DNA from 2 places in the Glutamicibacter sp. GQ173 genome. Region 2 is predicted to be linked to the other one. Evidence: predicted binding sites of a transcription regulator. Region 2 holds the regulator's gene; the other holds the start of a gene.
The links. The regulator LexA, encoded in region 2, represses DNA repair genes until DNA is damaged. The targets are predictions, from matches to a motif close to TCGAACANNTGTTCGA.

Region 1 (6,323 bases), on a different contig from region 2:
GCGTGAAGAGCGTGCGCTGAATGCCAATGAGCGGATGCTCCTTGGCATCGCCATCATCCAGTCGCCCAGCGCTTGAGATCCAGGCGGTCCCGAGCGGCACTCTTGCGTCCTCTTAAAAGCGAAATCCCGGCACGTTTGGCTTTCCTTGAAGGGAAGGCAGGCCAAACGGGCCGGGATGCTTGCGAGGCCGGCTAGGAGACCTTCTCGACGGCGTGGCCCAGCTGCTTGGTCGGGACACGATAGGTTTCGCGTGCGGTCAGTGCCGAGAGCGAAGCGATGACCGCGATCACCGCTGTGAAGAGGCTGATCTGGACCCAGCCGTTGGCTTCTAGCCCGCCCAAAGCGGCCACGATGGACGGGGCAAAACCTGCCATGAGGAAGCCAAGCTGGGTGCCGATGGCCAAGCCGGAGAAGCGCACCTGCGAGGAGAACATTTCAGCGTAGAAGCTTGGCCAAACGGCGTTCGCCGCGGCGTAGGCGCAGGAGAAGACCAGGACCGACAGGGTGAATTGCAGCAACGCGTTGCTGGATTCCATGGACCGCAGATAGAACGGCATGATGGCCGCCGAGCCCAGCGCGCCGTAGATGAAGACCGGCTTGCGGCCGATCTTGTCAGCCAGCATGCCGAAGAGCGGCTGCGAGATCAAAGCGCCGATGTTGCCGGCAACAACAAGCCAAAGGGTGATCGACTCATCCATGTTTCCAATGACCTTGCCGTAGGAGATCGCCAGGGTTCCGTACACCGTGGAGACGGCGGCGATGAATGCGCACAGCACTACGCGCAGCACGTCCTTCCAATGGAAGCGCAGCAGAACTGCCAGCGGCAGCTTTGCAATCTCATTGTTCTTCTTGGCTTCTTCGAACTCCGGGGTTTCGTGCAGCGAACGGCGGATGAAGAAGGTGACAACCACTACGACTGCCGAGAGCCAGAACGGGATGCGCCAGCCGATGCCGAACTTGATCTCATCCGGAAGGGCAACCACTGGAATGAAGATCATCGCGGCAAGAATCTGGCCGCCCTGGGTGCCGGTGAGCGTCCACGAGGTGAAAAAGCTGCGGCGGTGATCCGGGGCATGCTCCAGCGACATCGATGAGGCTCCGGCCTGCTCGCCGGCCGCCGAGAGTCCCTGGCATAGCCGGGCCAGGACCAGCAGGATCGGGGCCAGCCAGCCTACCTGCTCGAAGGTGGGCAGGCAACCGATGAGGAAGGTGGATGCGCCCATCAGGATCAAAGTGAACATCAGGACTTTTTGCCGGCCGATGCGGTCGCCAAAGTGCCCCACGAAGATGGCTCCCACGGGGCGGGCTACGTAGGCAAAGCCGAAGGTGGCCAGCGACATGACCGCAGCGTTGGCATCGGTGTCGGGGAAGAAGATATGCGGAAAAATCAGGGCCGCAGCTGAGCCGAAGATGAAGAAATCGTAGTATTCAACAGCGCTGCCCATGAAGCTGGCGACGGCCGCCTTGACCGGTGTTCGTCCTGTGCTGGCAGTGCCGCCAGATGTGTCGGAGTTGTGTGGCGATGGCATCGGGTGACTCCTCGTCGAGTGTTTTGAAGGTGACAATCCGCCCTAGATGTTCGCTATGCGTACACTTGTTCGGAATGTGTTCATTGGATTACAGTAGATGTAAATCACAACTCAGGCAATACCTGACGTCATCAAGAAGAGCTGCGGGAGAACATGAGTACACGTGCTGAGTCTTATCTGGTCGGTCTGATCGGTGACGGCGTCATGCCATCGCTGACCCCGCCGATGCACGAACGCGCCGCCGAGGTGCACGGGCTGCGCTACCTGTATCGGCCGATTGACCTCACCGAACTGGAACTTCCGGCAAGCGGCATCGGGGAATTGCTCCAAGCAGGAGCCAAGCTGGGATTTAACGCCTTCAATGTAACCCATCCTTGCAAACAACTTGTTCTGGACCACCTAGATGACATCTCGCCAACGGCGAGGGCCATTGGCGCGGTGAACACCGTGGTGATCCAGGACGGGAAATTCATCGGGCACAACACCGACGCTTCCGGATTCTCCCGCGGCCTGGCCGAGGGGCTTCCCGGAGCCAAGAAGCAGAAAGTGCTCCAGCTGGGCGCTGGCGGCGCCGGCGCCGCGGTGGCCTACGCCTTGCTGGCTTCCGGGACCGAGCAGCTGCACATCGTTGATCTCGACGAGGATCGAGTCAACCACCGGGTCCAAGAGCTGCGCAAGAACTTCCCGCAAGTCCTGGTCCATGCCGCAACCCCTGCCCAGGTTCCGCAGCTTTTGGGCGAGGTCGATGGATTATTGAATGCCACCCCGATCGGCATGCACCACCATCCCGGTGTTCCGCTGGATATCGCAGCACTGGAATCACGGCACTGGGTCGCGGACTGCATCTACCGCCCGGTGGACACCGAACTGATCGTTGCCGCCCGCAACCTTGGATGCCAGGTGCTGGACGGCGGATACATGGCCGTTGGCCAAGCGGTGGACGCCTTCGAAATCATCACCGGCATCAGGCCGGAAACACAGCAGGTGCGTGGACACTTGCTGGAACTGCTGGAAAAAGGACTGTAATGCGCACCTCTATCGCTACGGTATGCCTGTCCGGAACCCTGGAAGAAAAACTGCTGGCCTGCGCCAAAGCCGGCTTTGACGGCATCGAGATCTTTGAGCAGGATCTCCTGGTGAGCCCGATGTCGCCCGAGGAAGTCAAGGCCATGGCACATCGGCTGGGGCTGACCTTGGATTTGTTCCAGCCCTTCCGCGATTTTGAAGGCGTCACCGAAGAACAGCTGCCGGCCAACCTGCACCGCGCAGAAGCCAAGTTCCAGCTCATGCAGCGGCTGGGCATGGACCTGATGCTGCTGTGCTCGAATGTCGGCACCGCCACCATCAACGACGATGGCCTGTTTGTGGATCAAATCCGGCAGCTTTCGGATCTTGCCGCCCAATACGATGTGCGCATTGCTTATGAAGCGTTGGCTTGGGGCAAGTATGTTGATACCTACCAGCATTCGTGGGAGATCGTGAAGCGGGTAGACCGAGCCAACGTGGGATTGTGCATCGACAGCTTCCACATCCTCTCGCGCGGCGATGATCCCTCGGAGATTGCCGCAATTCCCGGAGAGAAGATCTTCTTTGTCCAGCTGGCCGATGCGCCGGTGCTCTCCATGGACATCCTTTCCTGGTCCCGCCACTATCGGCTCTTCCCGGGACAGGGCGGCTTCGCGCTGGACCAATTCCTGGCAGAACTCGTGCGCTCAGGCTACGACGGCATCATTTCCTTGGAAATCTTCAATGATGTTTTCCGCCAATCAAACGTGGAACGCACCGCCATCGACGGGCTGCGGTCCTTGCAATGGCTGCAGTCCAAAACGGCACAGCTGTTGAGCTCGACAGGGGAGCAATACGCCTTGGACCTCAAGGCCCTGCCCGGAGACCAAGACGCCACCGGGTTCGACTTTGCCGAGATCCGGACCGAGGACCCAGAGCGCGTGGCAGGGATGCTGGCACAACTCGGTTTCAGCTTCAGCGGGCAGCACCGCCGCAAGCCGGTGCAGCTGTGGAGCTCGGGCGAGGCGAAGATCATCATCAATTCGCAGCGAAGCCGAGGAGTGGAAGCCGCCGTCTCCGGCTTCGGGGTGCTGGTGCCGGACCCGGTGGCCAGCGGCGAACGCGGTGGGGCCCTGCTCGCGACGCGAGTGCCCCGCCAGCAAACCAACAATGAACAAGACCTGCCTGGCTTCGTGGCGCCCGATAGCACCGAAGTATTCTTCAGCTCACCGGCCAATACCCGGAACTGGGTCCTGGAATTCGAAGATGCCGGGCCTGCGGCATCCGCGGTGCCGAGCGGGCCGATCCTGGGCATCGACCACATCAACATCGCCCAGCCATGGCAATGCTTCGACGAATCCGTACTGTTCTACAGCAGTGTCCTGAACCTTAAGGCACGACCCGGAACAGAGGTCCCCAGCCCGATGGGACTGGTGCGTTCACAGGTTCTGTCCACGGCGGATTCCGGTGTTCGGCTGGCGCTGAACATTGTTCCGCAGGGACTGGAAAGCATCATCGAGCGCAACCACGAGTACCCGGAACATGTGGCCCTGCGGGCCGACGACATCATCGAGGTGGCATGCAATGCGCGCGCACGCGGCATGGAGTTCCTGCAGGTCCCCGACAACTACTACGAGGACCTGGCGGCCCGCTTCGACCTTGAGGCGCAATTGCTCGATACCCTCAAGGAACTGCAGCTGTTGTACGACCGCGATGAGGCCGGCGAGTTCTTGCATTTCTACACCAAGACCCTTGGCAACATGTTCTTGGAGGTAGTTGAACGGCGTTCTGGCTACGATGGGTATGGGGCGCCCAATGCGCCGGTCAGGCTTGCCTCTCAATTCGAGAGCAATCGCTGGAGCAGAAACTTGTAAAGCTGGGAGAGCAAACAGTGGCAGAGCGGCCGGATTATTTCGTTAAGTCAGCGGAAAAGACCTTGGCCGTGCTGCTGGCATTTTCGGCAGGCAATTCCGAGCTGACGGTATCCCAGGTTGCTGCGGCGACAGATCAAACCAGGGCCTCGGCGCGCCGATTCCTGCTCACGCTCGTTGACCTCGGGTATCTGCAGGCCCATGGCAATGCCTACCGGATGACTCCGCGGGTCCTGGATGTCGGGGCTGCCTACCTGTCGGGTCTGACCCTTCCACAGGCGGCCGTGGGCCACCTGCAGTCATTGGCGCGCGAGTTGGAAGAGACTGCGTCCTTGTGCGTGCTCGAAGGCCAGGACATTTTGTACGTGGAACGCGTCGCCGCGCCACGACTGCATGCGTTGAATGTGTCCATTGGAAACAGGCTTCCGGCCTGGGTGACCTCTATGGGCCGCGTGCTCATCGCCTACCTGGAGCCCGCCGAGCAGGAAGCCTTCCTGCAGCGCGTTGAGCTGCAGAAGTACACCGAGCACACGGTATCGAGCATCGAGGAATTGAAAAAGGAATTGGCGACGGTGCGCCAGCAGGAATGGTCCCTGGTCAACCAGGAACTGGACGAAGGGCTACGCGGCTTGGCGGTTCCGGTGATCCGTGGCGGCAAGCTGCTGGGCGCCTTGAACGTCTCGGTGCAGACCAGCAGGAATAATCCCGCATATATCCATGATCAGCTCCTGCCGAAGCTTCAAGGCGCCGCCAAAGCCATCGCCGATGACTTTGGCGGACGCCTGGGCTAAGCAGCCAGCGGCAACCTAGGCGCCGTTGGACTCGATGGCGGTCGCCAGTAATCCCGACAGGCGCTGGACGCCTTCGCTGATGGTTGCCTCGTCGACGGAGCAGAAGGCCAACCGGAGCTTGTTATCGGCTTGTCCGCCAGGGCTGAAGGCCGCGCCAGGGATGAAGATGACTCCAGCCTTCACTCCGAGCTGCAGCAGCTTGTAGGTGTCGATTCCCGCCGGCAGCGTCAGCCAGATGAAGAAGCCGCCTTCGGGCCGCGTGTAGCTGACCTCAGCGGGCAGGTACGTCGCCAGCGCTTCGAGCATCGCGTCGCGACGAGAGCGGTAGAGGTCGTTGTACTTAGCGATCTGCCCCTTCCAATCATGCTCATTGAGGTAGGCGCTGATGATCATCTGGTTCAAGGTGGGCGGGCACAGCGCCACAGCTTCGCCAGCCAAATAGAAACGGCGGAAGAGATGCGTGGGGACTGCCGCCCAGCCGATGCGCAATCCCGGGGCGAAGATCTTGGAGAAGGAGCCCATGTAGATGACATTCTCCGGATCCAGGCTGCGCAGGGTCGGTGCTGCCTGGCCCTCATAGCGCAGCATCCCGTAGGGATTGTCTTCCAGGATCAGGATGCCTTCTTCGCGGCAAATATCCACGATTTCCTGGCGTCGCTCAGCCGCCAGCGTGATGCCCGACGGATTATTGAAGTTCGGGATGGTGTAGAGGAATTTGATGCGCTCTCCGGCCGCGCGAAGCTGCCTGATGCGCTCGCGCAAGGCTCCGGGAATAAGCCCTTTTTCGTCGGTGCCCACTGGCTGTGCAGTGACTTGGTAGGCTTCGAAAGTGTTCAGCGCGCCCACATAGGTGGGGTCTTCGCACAGCACGGTATCGCCGGGGTTGCAGAACACCTTGCAGGCCATGTCCTGCGCGGATTGGGATCCGTTGGTGACCACGACGTCTTCTACCTTGACGTTGTTGATTCCCTCGGCTGCCATGACATCGATGATTTGCTCGCGCAATTCCACGGTGCCCAGGCCGGAACCGTATTGCAAGGCCTCGGGCCCATGCTCGGTAATGATGCGCCGGCTGATTTCACCGATTTTTTCCAGGGGAAGCAATTGCAAGTACGGGTTGCCGCCGG
Region 2 (6,323 bases):
TCTGCGTTTGAAGGCCTGTCGGTCTTGCCGGATTTCGATGTGGCCATCATCGATGAGGCCCACGAACTGCAGGACCGCGTGACCAGCTCGGTGTCTGGCGCGCTGTCGGCTCGAACGGTGATGACTGCTGCTGGTGGCGCCAAGCGCCACTGCGGCGTGAACGTCGATGAAATGGTCAAAGCGGCCAACCGACTGGAGAAGTCCCTGACCGGGATCCCCACCGGTCTGCTGGAGCAAGGCTTGCGCGAAGACATGGGCATTGCACTCAATGACATTGTTGAGCAGGCTCGCCTCGCATTGGCGCTGTCCAAGCCAGAGGCGAACGCGCCCGCCGATGGCGGACGACAGACTGCACGATCCCAGCTGCAGGCTGTTATGGATGACTCTCTGCGGATGCTCGAATCTGAAGAGCGCCGCGAAGTTCTCTACACAACGCGCCCACGGGAATTCGTAGAAGGCCGAGGCTACGTCGAGGCCGAAGAATCCCAACCGGCAACGCTCAATGTCGCACCGCTGTCGGTGGCAGGAAAACTGCGCGAAGGCCTATTTGATGGCCGCACCGTCGTACTCACCAGTGCAACGTTGGCTATCGGTTCGCAATTTGATGCCGTGGCCGGTTCACTGGGCTTGATGGGGAACGGAGCCCCGACATGGACTGGCGTCGATGTGGGAAGCCCTTTTGATTATCCAAAACAAGGCATCCTGTACGTAGCCAGGCATTTGCCAAAACCTGGCCGTCAACTTGCCGCTGAGACCCTGGACGAGATTGAAGATCTCATCAAGGCATCCGGCGGTGGCGCACTGGCGCTGTTCACTTCGAAGCGTTCGGCGGAAGAAGCCGCCAGCATCTTGCGCGAGCGGCTGGACGTGGACATCTTGTGCCAGGGCGAGGCCAGCATGAAATCCCTGGTTGAACAGTTCGCAGAGGAACGCGACACTTGCCTCTTTGGCACGATGACGCTGTGGCAGGGAGTTGACGTCCCGGGGGATTCCTGCCGTCTGGTCATCATCGACAAGATTCCATTCCCACGCCCCGACGACCCGATTTCGAAGGCCCGGACCGAAGACGTCGCCAAGCACGGTGGCAATGGCTTTATGCAGGTTTCGGCTACTCATGCCGCCATCCGCTTGGCGCAGGGCGCAGGACGCCTGATCCGATCGGTCAACGACCGGGGCGTTGTTGCCATATTGGACTCGCGCATGGCCACGGCGCGCTATGGAAGCTTCCTGAAGGCTACCCTGCCACCGATGTGGCCCACAGTAGACAAGAAGGTTATTTCTGGAGTTCTGGAACGCCTCAAGCCTGCTGAAAAGTAACTTCCGGTGCTTGAAATCAATGACCCGGTGACTCGGGCTCGTTGAATGCACTAATGTCTGTGCCACAGGGAAGGCAAATTCCGGAAGGCAAGATGAAATCCATGAGGGAACTGGCGCGTGAAGCAGCCGAAGATACGCATGCGCGTTTTGGCCATCGGCTCCTTCGCCTGCCAGGCACGTGGATTGGCCGGCCCTATAGCCTTCAGCACCGGATGCATGACGGAAGCATGCTCAGCAATATGAATGGATTTTCTCATCCGTTTGCTGAGTGGAACTATTGGTGGCAGGCCCACTATCTGGATGCGATCCTTGACGACGGGCTGGGCTATTGGGAAGCTGGCGATCGTGATGCAGCCCGGCGCGAACTTCACCGTGCCAAAGACCTGCTGGCAGGAATCCGCATACGCAATTTCGGAGTCTTCCCGAACTACTTCTTTGACGATATGGCATGGCTGGCGCTGGCAAGCCAGAGGTTGCTGGCCTTTTCCCGGAAGCTGGAAGGGCACAGCCACCTCGGTGCAAAACGAGCAATAACGACTTTGCGCAAGCAATTGGAAAGCGGCATCGACGAAGTCCTCGATGGCGGTTTGTACTGGTCGAGGAAACGCGATTTCAAGAATGCCCCTGCCAACGCTCCTGCCGCACTCTTTTTCGCACGCATCGGTGATCGCGAACAAGCCAGGAAGCTGCTTGACTGGATGCATTCCAACATCTTCAGCGACCAGCACGGTTTATATTTTGATGGGCTCAGACTCACTTCAACAGGCCAAAAACTGGAAGATCACCTCTATACCTATAACCAGGGTCCGGTGCTCGGCGCGCTGCTGGAATTAGGTACCGCGGCTGATTTGGAGCATGCTGCTGCACTTGTTCATGCCACACGCCGGCATCTGGCCGATGAGGCTGGATCCCTGGTGCTTGATGGAGGAGGCGATGGCAACCTATTTGCCGGGATTCTCTGCCGATACCTGGCCCTCTGCGCAAACGATGATCGCATGGATCTGGACGTTCGGGGCATCGCACGCGATTTGGTGACGTCGACAGCTAGCCGATTGGTCAACGAAGAACCACGACGGCTCTCAGCGGCAGTTCAGCGTTGGATGATCTTCAGCGCAGCACAACGCTGCGAATCGAAACCGAAATCGCAGGGAGTAATGGACTGAGGGGTGTTGATGCTTGCGCACCAACACCCCTCATGCCTGATGCGATTAGAGCGAACGCATCACAGAAACAACACGGCCCATGATCTTGGCCGCGTCGCCCAAGATCGGTTCGTAGCGTGAGTTCTGGGGCAGTAGCCATGTATGCCCATCGCGCTGCCGGAAGGTTTTGACAGTGGCTTCTTCGTCCAGCAATGCAGCGACGATATCGCCGTTTTCAGCATTCTGCTGACGGCGGACGACTACCCAGTCACCATCGCAGATAGCGGCATCAACCATGGAATCGCCAGAGACTTTGAGCATGAACAATTCGCCGTGTCCGACCAGCTGGCGAGGCAACGAGAAAACATCTTCGACAGACTGATCAGCAAGGATCGGCCCACCAGCAGCGATCCGGCCGACCAATGGAACCATGGTGGTATCGGCTGACGTGCTGAGCTCGATGACCATCGCGTCTTCGGCAGCCTTGCTCTCTGCAGCCTCCGACGCCGTTGAGTTCTCAGCATCGTCCGCCAACTGCAGTGGCAACAAAATCTCCATGGCGCGTGGACGGCGTGGATCTCGACGAATGTACCCGAGCTTTTCTAGCTGGCTCAATTGGTGGGTGACGCTCGAAAGGCTCTTGAGTCCTACCGAGTCGCCAATCTCACGCATGGATGGTGGATAGCCGTTCTTGCCGATGGCACGCTGGATCGTTTCCAGGATCTTCTTTTGGCGAATCGTCAACGAGCGTGCATTCGATCGGGGAGTGCGTTGTGAAGCTGACATGAGATTTTGCCTTCCCTAGCTATCTGTCGAAAGTTCAGCAGTCCAAACTGTCGGAGCCAGATGGTGTGATGTTTTCATTGCTCGTCTACTTCGAAATCTTAGTGGATAAGCGAGCTTCTTTCAAAGATTTGTTCGAAAACTTCTGGACAAGTCGGACGAAGCTCTGTTAGAACAGATGTACTAGTTTCGATCAAGTCTTCGAAATCTACGTATCGAATATAACTTCGCATCGCTACACAATCTTGAGGAGATAAGGTCATGGCAACCCTCGCACTTGACTCAAATCAAACCCAGAGTCCATTGAAGATCCGGATCAACCGCCGCGGCTGGGCTGTTTTGGTGGGCATTCCAGTTTTTGCGCTAACCGTAGCTGCAGCGTTCTTCTTCTCGATGTTCGCTTCTGATGCAAAGGCATCATCTGAACTCCCAATGGGAGTCGAAACTGTGGACGTCACCGTTATCCCGGGCGATACCGTGTGGAGCTTGGCCAAGGAATACGCCCAGGGCTACGACGTCACTTCTGCTGTCAGCCACATTTCGGAACTCAACTCCCTCCAGGGAAGCGAGATCCACGTTGGCGACTCGCTGTCGATCCCGGTGCTCGCTGGTTAGAGCATCGATCGAGGCAGGGGATTGTTACCTTGGCTCGTAGCGGATTCACCCGCCAAGCCGGTACACACGTAGACTTATTGCGTGAATGACCGCAGTGAACTTTTGAGTCAGCTGCCCTTGCGTGAGAATCTCCGCGGGCTATCCCCATATGGCGCACCACAAATCGACGTGCCCATTCAGCTGAATGTCAACGAGAACACTCATCCGCTTCCGCCAACCGTCGTGGATGCCATTGCGCAAGAGGTCGCAAAAGCAGCAACCAGCCTCAACAGATACCCGGATCGTGAATTCACCGAACTCCGTGAACTGCTGGCTAACTATCTCGGCCATTCCCTGACCGCAGGGAACATCTGGGCGGCAAACGGCTCGAACGAAATCCTCCAGCAAATCCTGCAAGCATTCGGCGGGCCAGGACGAAGCGTCATGAGTTTCGGGCCAACATACTCGATGTACCCCCTCCTCGCTAGCGGGACCGATACAACATATATCGCCGGTACGCGCGCCGAGGATTTCACTCTCTCCGCAGAATCCGCGGCAGAACAAGTTCTCAGGCACCAACCGAACATTGTCTTCCTGTGCTCTCCCAACAACCCCACGGGCACGGCGCTTGGCCTGGACGTGATCACAGCCGTATATGACGCAATGAGCGAGCACAATGGCATGGTCATTGTTGACGAAGCCTACGCCGAGTTTTCCTTGTCCAGCACCAAATCGGCGCTCACCTTGCTTGAAGGCCGCCAGCGGCTCATCGTCACGCGCACCATGTCAAAGGCCTTTGGCCTTGCCGGCGCCCGCGTCGGGTACCTCGCAGCGGCGCCTGAAGTCACCGATGCCATTCGCTTGGTGCGGCTGCCGTACCACCTCTCGGCCGTCACGCAAGCAACTGCCGTAGCGGCGCTGAAGAATATCGATTTGTTGTTGGCCCAGGTGGAAGACATCAAAACGCAACGAGATCGAATTGTTGCGCGCTTGAAAGAGCTTGGGCTTAAGCCTTCCGTCTCCGACTCCAACTTCGTCTTTTTCGGCGGGCTGGAGAACCCCCACGCGGTGTGGGAAGGATTGTTGGAAGCAGGCATTATCGTCCGCGACAATGGGATCCCGGGCACTCTGCGAGTAACCGCCGGAACCGAATCAGAAACTACTGCGTTCTTGGACCGTCTATCCGAGCTGCTCGGCGCGGAAAAGTAATCAAGAACAAGCGAAGGAAGACATGGCTGCCGAATTGATTGGCGCACGTCGCGCCCGCATGGAACGCGTCACCAGCGAATCGTCCGTATTCGTAGAACTAGATCTCGATGGAACTGGTGTGTCGGAGATCAGCACGTCCGTGCCGTTCTACGACCACATGCTCACCGCGCTGTCCAAGCACTCGCTCATTGACTTGACCGTTCGGGCAACGGGCGATACCCACATCGACGTGCACCATACCGTGGAGGACACCGCCATCACCATCGGCGAAGTGCTGCGCGTTGCCCTGGGCAACAAGGCCGGCATCCGGCGCTTCGGCACCGCATATGCTCCATTGGATGAAGCACTTTCGCGTTCAGTGGTGGATGTATCCGGACGCCCCTACCTCGTCCACTCCGGCGAGCCGGCGGGGCAGGAATACCACCTCATCGGTGGGCACTTCACCGGTTCCATGACCCGCCACGTCTTTGAAGCCATCACCTTCCATGCCCAGATTTGTGCACATGTCGAGGTGCTCTCGGGCCGCGATCCACACCATATTGTTGAAGCCCAGTTCAAGTCCTTTGCACGAGCTCTGCGCGAAGCCGTTGAATTCGACGAACGCATGGGTGACAAGATTCCATCCACGAAGGGTGCACTTTAAGTGGAAAAGAAGAATGTAGTTGTTCTCGACTACGGTTCGGGCAACGTCCGTTCGGCTGTCCGGGCGCTGGAAGCCGCGGGTGCTCACGTGGAGCTGACCGCAGATCCCGAAAAGGTCATGAGCGCTGACGGGCTGGTTGTTCCTGGCGTTGGCGCCTACGCGTCCGTGATGGAACAGCTGACGAATATTGGAGCCCTGCGCTGGATCGGCCGCCGCATCGCCGGAGGACAACCCGTATTGGGGATTTGCGTCGGCCACCAGGTCTTCTTCGAGGAAGGTGTTGAGCACGGAGTCCAAACTGCCGGTATCGGCGAATGGCCCGGCACTGTCGAACGGCTTAAATCCGATGTCATTCCGCACATGGGCTGGAATACCGTGCAGCCACCAGCTAGCACCAAGCTCTTTGCCGGCGTCGAGAACGAGCGTTTTTACTTCGTGCACTCATACGCAGTACAGAAGTGGGAATTCGACGTTACGCAACCTGCAATGACTCCGCCTCAAGTTACCTGGAGCACGCACGGAACCCCATTTGTGGCCGCAGTGGAGAACGGCCCACTGTCGGCAGTGCAATTCCACCCGGAAAAGTCAGGCGAAGCCGGCGCACAGCTGTTGCGCAACTGGTTGGGCACCCTGTA

Region 1: the regulator LexA is predicted to act here: its motif matches at 1,587-1,602, upstream of AC6CHO_RS15170 (shikimate dehydrogenase).

The regions. Positions count from the first base shown of each region.
Region 1 covers NZ_JCAXDT010000009.1:196,725-203,047, reverse strand. The annotation lists gene AC6CHO_RS15180 (LysR family transcriptional regulator) at 1-76, shown strand, start outside; gene AC6CHO_RS15175 (MFS transporter) at 192-1,529, opposite strand; gene AC6CHO_RS15170 (shikimate dehydrogenase) at 1,683-2,555, shown strand; gene AC6CHO_RS15165 (bifunctional sugar phosphate isomerase/epimerase/4-hydroxyphenylpyruvate dioxygenase family protein) at 2,555-4,408, shown strand; gene AC6CHO_RS15160 (IclR family transcriptional regulator domain-containing protein) at 4,426-5,196, shown strand; gene AC6CHO_RS15155 (aminotransferase-like domain-containing protein) at 5,212-6,323, opposite strand, start outside.
Region 2 covers NZ_JCAXDT010000006.1:225,174-231,496, forward strand. The annotation lists gene AC6CHO_RS11675 (ATP-dependent DNA helicase) at 1-1,317, shown strand, start outside; gene AC6CHO_RS11680 (glycoside hydrolase family 76 protein) at 1,371-2,480, shown strand; gene lexA (transcriptional repressor LexA) at 2,526-3,245, opposite strand; gene AC6CHO_RS11690 (LysM peptidoglycan-binding domain-containing protein) at 3,504-3,857, shown strand; gene AC6CHO_RS11695 (histidinol-phosphate transaminase) at 3,939-5,045, shown strand; gene hisB (imidazoleglycerol-phosphate dehydratase HisB) at 5,068-5,688, shown strand; gene hisH (imidazole glycerol phosphate synthase subunit HisH) at 5,689-6,323, shown strand, end outside.